DNA from 2 places in the Nocardia sp. CA-290969 genome. Region 1 is predicted to be linked to the other one. Evidence: predicted binding sites of a transcription regulator. Region 1 holds the regulator's gene; the other holds the start of a gene.
What was found. The regulator LexA, encoded in region 1, represses DNA repair genes until DNA is damaged. The targets are predictions, from matches to a motif close to CGAACANNTGTTCG.

Region 1 (3,413 bases):
GCGGAAACCCCGGGTACCGACGCGGCCGTGGGTGCGGAACTGGCGGCCCTGGCGGAGGCGGCCGGATGTGGGGCGACGCTGAGCCGGATCGCCGGCGACCGACTCACCCTCGTCGCCAAACAGTACGCCAACGCGCCGGTCGTGCCCGGATTGTCGGTGGGACAGTCGATCCCGCTGGCGTATCCGGCCGGTGCCGCGGTGATGCCGTGGCGGCCGGCCGCCGAACGTGACCGCTGGCTCGGCTCGGCGAGGAACCAGGCCGGAGCCCGCGAGCTGCTGGATTTCGTTACCGCGTACGGATTCGCCATGTTCCGGCCCGAGGACGACGACGCCGGACTGGTCGACGTGCTCACCGAACTCCTCGGCGCGCTCGGTGCCGAACTCCTGCAGCCGGCGCTGCGCGCGAAACTCTTGCGTCAGCTCGCCCGGCTGACCGCACGCGCCTACACCGCGGCGGATCTCGAAGCGCCGCACGCGCTTCCGGTGAGCTACATCTCCGCACCGGTGTACCGGGGCGCGGAAACGCCCTACGAAGTGCAGTTGGGTCCGCTGCGCGCGGAGGTGGGACCGGCCGACCGGGCACGTTATGCCCGGCTCATCCGGGCGGGAGCCCGTGCGGTTTCGGCGGCGTTCGAATGGGGCGGCCCGCGGGATACCGAAACCACCCGGACAGCGGGTCGCCGAGCGCATCGCTGAGGATCATTGAATCTGCGCGCGTTCGGCGCCACCGGGATGCGCTGCTGTCCGGACTGTTGCCCACGGGGACCGGCCGCTCCGGCGCGGCCCGCGCCGAGGTGTCCGGTCAGGCGCGGGTCGCGGTAGGCCGACCCGTCGGCGGGGCTGTGTCAGGAGGCTTCGCCGGTATCACCGCTCAGCGCGCCGGCGGCGTCGGTGGATCTGCGTCCGAAAGGAGCCCGGCAACAGCTTCCGGGGTCCACTGTCCCGCCGCGCCCGGGCGGCTGGCCAGGTAGCCGGCGGTCTCGGTGACCGACCAGCGATGCGCCGCGCGCAGTCCGATGCCGATCCGGCGGAGATACGCCGGTGCGGGCGGGTTACCGGGCAGGTCGCGCCACCTGCGGCCGGCTGTGCAGGTAACGATGGGTACGCCCTGAAAAGAGCCGGGACACACCAGGGTTTCGTAACGACCGGGGCCGAGGTGGGCGCGGCCGGTCCGCAGGACCTCGGTCAGATCGAGGTCGGTACCCGCGGGGCGGTACATCTCCTGCGCGGCGATATCACTGAACTGGCCCCGGGTGAGCAGATATGCGTGCGCCGGAGTTTCGGCGGGCGTCGCCGGATCGTAGAAGGCGCGCCCGCCGGACCAGATCGCCGAGCGGGTCGCGAAATAGAGCAACCCGGGCAGGACCATGCCGATCGACCGCGCGGGCGGAGTCCGGTCCCGGCAGCCGCGCAGCGGCGACCGGCCGGAGACGGACTCGCTCGCAGGCGTGGTGACCGGTGCGCCGACGGCGCCATCGGGAACATCACCGGACAGATAGCAGCCCAGCCGGTCCGGATTCGCATTCGACCCGTAGGCCGCGTACCACACCAGGCCGGGTGTGGCCGCGAGATCGGCATCGGTGCGTGGCCTCGCGACGACAACGGTCTGCCTGCTCAACGGTTCTCACCACCTCGCTCCGGTATCCCGCGGTGAGCGCCGTGTACACCCGCGCACCGTGCCACGCCGGTCCGCTCAGATCTTGCGGATCACCGTCACGACCTTGCCCAGGATCCGGGCGTCGTTACCCGGGATCGGCTCGAACAGCGGGTTGTGCGGCATCAGCCAGACATCCTTACCGCTGCGCTTGAAAGTTTTGACGGTGGCCTCGCCGTCGAGCATGGCCGCGACGATATCGCCGTTGTCGGCCACGTTCTGCTGCCGGACCACCACCCAGTCACCGTCGCAGATGGCGGCGTCGACCATGGATTCACCGACGACCTTCAGCAGGAACAGCGATCCGTCGCCGACCAGTTCACGCGGGAGCGGGAACACATCCTCCACGGCCTGTTCGGCCAGGATCGGGCCACCGGCGGCGATGCGACCCAGCACCGGGACGTAGGTGGGGACGGGCTGGTCTGTGCCGCCGTCCTCGGCGCGTGCGACGGTGTCGGCGGCGACCGCGCCGTCGGCAGGAGCCAGGGTCGTCACCGAACGCACGGCCTCGTCCATTCCGCGGACGTCCACGGCGCGGGGGCGGTTGGGGTCGCGGCGCAGATAGCCTTTGCGCTCCAGTGTGCGCAGCTGGTGGGCGACCGACGAGGTCGAGTTCAGCCCCACGGCGTCGCCGATCTCGCGGATGCTGGGCGGATAGCCGCGCATGCTCACCGAGGATCGGATCACGTCGAGCACCTTGCGCTGACGCACGGTGAGATCCGCCCCGGTCGCCACCGGTTCGGGGCCGGCACCGATATCGGCTCCGTCACCCGTGTCGTCTGATTGGCTCACCACAACCGCCCTTTCTCGTCGGTCTTCGCGTCCGGCGGACCACTCCTGGTGGTGGCTCCGCGCCGGAGGTGCCCGAAGTTCATACCGTGGCAGTGAATCTAGTCCGAGCGTTGCGATCTATCAAACATCTGTTCGAGGTATGTCCGGCGTTGCTACTGACAACGGCTCCTTCGCATGGTAGAAATTCGAACATCAGTTCGTCGAACATTTGATCGAATCCAGCCGAGGTTCCGCGAAGCGACCAGCACGGAGGTCCATCCGATGAACACTGCGATCAGCGTGACCGGCACCGGTGCGTGGGAAGACGCCACCGCACGTCCGGCACTCGTTCCGATCCCGCCGGGGGAGACCGGAACGGGGCATCCGGATGGTGGCGGGTCACCGATGCCGGTCGCCGGCCGTGCCGCCCGGCCCTGTACCGGGATGGCACGGCCGGCGGCGGGGTCCGGCGGTCGTGCGGTAGTGGGATCGCGTTCCGGCACGCAGGCGGGCGCACCAGGCCGTCGTCGCGCCGCTGCCCGCGTGGAACCCGTGCGGTCCCCGGCTCGCCGGGGCCCTGCGGTCGCGCCTGTTCCGGACGAGCTCGTCCAGCGCGCCCGCGCCGGTTTCGCGGCGACGGCCCTTACGGCAGTGATCACGGCCGCCGTCGTGACCGGTTTCCTCGCCCTCGCGCATCTGCGGGCACCCGAACCCCAACCTGCCCCCGTTCCGGCCGGAATACCGGCCGTGGCGGTGCCGCCGGCCGCCGGCGCGGGATCCGGGATCCGGTAGCTCGTGGCCGGGTCCAGGCGCGGTCCCGGGGTGAGCGAAACCACGGCACACCCCGTGCCGGTATCCTCGATGTGTTATGCAGATGAGCCGGTGCCTGCCACCGGCCCACCCGGCACCGGGCAGCCACCCGGTGCCAGCGCTCGCCGGACCCGCGACCGCCGCCGGTTCGGCCGCGAGCGTTCGCAGCGACGAAGGA
Region 2 (3,413 bases), 900 kb from region 1:
GGTCAGACACGCTCACCGATCCGGCTCCCCCCGGCGCGTCGAGGTGTGATCTGTATCTATGGCGCCGCCTTCGGCGGCGCGGGTTCGGGGCCCCCTTGGTCTCGTTCTTCACTCCGCCGCTCCTCCGCTTCGCTCCCCCGCTCTGTCGCTCCAGAACGAGACGGCCCCGAACCACGTAGGTGGACCATGCGGATGTTTTGATTTCGGCGGCGCGGGGTGGGGGAGCGGTGATGCGTGCTCTTGGTTGGCCCTCCGCGAAGTGTTGCGGGTTGACCATCCGGAAATGGGGCTGGCTGTGTTTTGGAGGCGCTCCGCTCGTCGACGGGCCGGGCCCTATCAACCCCCGGTCCTCACTCCGCTGCTCCTCCGCTTCGCTTTCCCGCTTCAGACCAAGGGCGGGCCCCGACTTCGAAGGAGGACCGGAGAATCGGGCCGGCTCCGACAGCGGGGCTCGGCGGTTCGGGGGAGGGGGTTGCGGAGGTTCGGCGGGGGAACGGCGAGGGGTCGGGCTGCACAGTCGTGAGCGGCTGGGGATCGGATGGATTCGAGCGTGCGGGATCGGCCGGAGAATGTATGGCTGTCCGCAGCGGTCGACGGAGGCCAGAGGCGGGCGGTGGGTGGAACCCGGCTATTCCGGTTCGGGGTCTATTACGTCCGGGTCGACGCCGAGGTAGGTCGCGATCTGCTGGACGAGGACTTCGCGCAACAGGTCCACGAGGTCTTCGGGGTCGCCGGCACGCAGTTCCAGGGGTTTGCGGAACAGGACGACCCGCGCGCGGATGGGGGTGCCGTGCCGGTCGACCCCGGCCGGTATCAGCCGGGACAGCGGGACCGGGCCGTCGGCCACCACCTCGTCCGGCCAGGTGACCGAATCCGGGTGCAGCGGACGGATTTTCGGGACATCGTCGACGGCGATATCCAGTTTGGTGAGGCGGTCGTGCCAGCGGGTGTCCAGCGGGGCGAACGCCTCCAGGACGAGGCGGTCGAATTTCTGGCCGCGGGTGCGCCACGCGGGGACGGTGGGGGGCAGCATGGGTCCGCGCACGCCGCGCCCTCGGCGGCTGACCGACCTTGCGGTCGGGGGTCTGCGGTTGCGGGATCGGGCCATGACTCGAACGTTAGTCACCGAGCGCCGATCGCGACGGCCCGCCCCGGCTACCTGCTCCGGGGCGCACCGACGCGAGCGGTCTCGTCAGCCGATACCGCGCTTGAGGCGCCGGCGCTCCCGCTCCGACAGGCCGCCCCAGATTCCGAACCGCTCATCGTGTGCGAGCGCGTATTCCAGGCATTCGTCGCGGACCTCACATCCCATGCAGATGCGTTTGGCCTCGCGGGTGGAGCCGCCCTTCTCCGGGAAGAAGGCCTCTGGATCGGTTTCCGCGCAGAGTGCGCGTTCCTGCCACTGTTCTTCGATGGAGTCGAACATCTCGTCGAAACCGGTCACGATCAGGCTGAGCCGGGGTGTCGATTCTCGCTCACTCCGATCGCGATCGGTCCAGCCGTTGTCAGCAGCGACGCCTCGTGCTGCGCCTGCTGTGGAATCGGTTCGCGATACACCCACCGGAATGCCGGCCGGGGCCAGTTCTTCGGCCATCGCTCCGCCTCCTCACTGTGTGTTAGCGCAGAATGAATTCGTTCCGTCGATCCACACGCATATCGACGGCCTAACTCCGCGATGTTGTCTCGCGGACTTCCCCGAGCCCGTCATTCGAATTCGAACACCTGTTCGAATTTCCGTTCGCGCCTTGCACTTCCCGCGCGGTCCGGAATGACATGTCTGTGATTAGACACGCCGCCGGGTGTGATGGTCAAGCCACCGTCACTATTCCGTTACTATCCCGCGCGGCATTCCGAGTCGATCTTGTGACCCGAATAGCAAATGAGCGGCAAATATAGCGGAAGACGCACTATTTATCGCGCGGCATAGGGTGTACAGATGTGACTTCAGAACAAGCGGACATCGGGCCCGCCAATGGCCCCCGTATCGTCGTCCTGGTCGGCGGAGTCGGTGGCGCGCGGTTCCTGCTGGGTGTGCGGGAGCTGCTGCCCGAAGCGAAGGTTTCGGCCATCGTCAATGTGGGCGATGACGTGTGGATGCACGGCCTGAGAATCTGCCCCGACCTCGATACCTGCATGTATACGCTGGGTGGTGGAATAGATCCGGAGCGCGGCTGGGGCCGGCCGGCAGAAACCTGGCACGCCAAGGAGGAGTTGGCGAAATATCACGCCCAGCCGGACTGGTTCGGGCTGGGGGATCGGGATATCGCCACACATCTCGTTCGTACCGAAATGTTGCGCGCCGGCTATCCACTCTCGGCGGTCACCGAGGCGCTGTGCAAACGGTGGCAACCGGGCGTCGAACTCATCCCGGCAACCGACGATCGCTGCGAAACGCATGTTGTTATCAGCGATCCGGAGAGCCCCAGCGAACGCCGCGCGATCCATTTTCAGGAGTGGTGGGTTCGGTACCGGGCCGACGTTCGAACTCATGGATTCGCCACAATCGGGGCGGATGAGGCCAAACCTGCACCGAATGTGATCGAACTCATAGGCGATGCAGATGTCGTATTACTGGCCCCCTCGAATCCGGTGGTGAGTGTGGGAGCGATCTTGGCGGTGCCTGGAATTCGCGGGGCGTTGCGTACCACCGCGGCGCCGGTGATCGGGGTCTCGCCGGTGATCGACGGCAAGCCGCTGCGCGGGATGGCCGACGAATGCCTGTCGGTGATCGGTGTGGAGACCACCGCGGAAGCGGTCGGCCGCCACTACGGATCCCGTTCCGCCACCGGCATTCTCGACGGCTGGCTGATCCATACGACCGATACCGCCGAGGTGTCCGGCGTCGAGGTGCGCAGTGTTCCCCTGTTGATGACGGACCCGCCGACCACCGCCGAAATGGTGCGGGCCGCCCTGGAACTGGCGGGAGTGAAACCGTGACCGAGTCGTTTGCCGAGGTAATTGCCGATCACGCCGCCGCGGAATTACGTATTCTGCCGATCACCGGATTACCGGAATTCCGGCCCGGCGACGACCTCGCCGAACATATCGCCGACTGCGCCCCGTGGCTGGCCGACGGCGACATCCTGGTGGTCACCAGCAAGATCGTCGCGAAGGCCGAGGGCCGGATCGTGGCCGCGCCCACCGATCCGGAGCAGCGCGACGCGGCACGGCGGCACCTGGTGGAACAGGAATCGGTGCGCATCGTGGCCCGCCGCGGCCGCACGCTGATCACCGAGAACCGGCTCGGCATCGTGCAGGCGGCATCCGGCGTGGACGGCTCCAATGTCGAACGCGACGAACTCGTCCTGCTGCCCGCCGATCCCGACGGCAGCGCCAAAGCCCTGCGCTCGGCGCTGGCGACGCGGCTGGGGGTGAATGTGGGCGTAGTGGTGACCGACACGATGGGCCGTGCC

Region 2: the regulator LexA is predicted to act here: its motif matches at 1,716-1,729, upstream of cofD (2-phospho-L-lactate transferase).

The regions. Positions count from the first base shown of each region.
Region 1 covers NZ_JBNJNJ010000001.1:1,221,857-1,225,269, forward strand. Annotated here, with positions in the region: gene ACQEVO_RS05800 (helix-turn-helix domain-containing protein) at 1-696, shown strand, start outside; gene ACQEVO_RS05805 (histone deacetylase) at 872-1,618, opposite strand; gene lexA (transcriptional repressor LexA) at 1,694-2,410, opposite strand.
Region 2 covers NZ_JBNJNJ010000001.1:324,229-327,641, forward strand. Annotated here, with positions in the region: gene ACQEVO_RS01585 (metallopeptidase family protein) at 629-1,108, opposite strand; gene ACQEVO_RS01590 (WhiB family transcriptional regulator) at 1,193-1,426, opposite strand; gene cofD (2-phospho-L-lactate transferase) at 1,960-2,937, shown strand; gene ACQEVO_RS01600 (coenzyme F420-0:L-glutamate ligase) at 2,934-3,413, shown strand, end outside.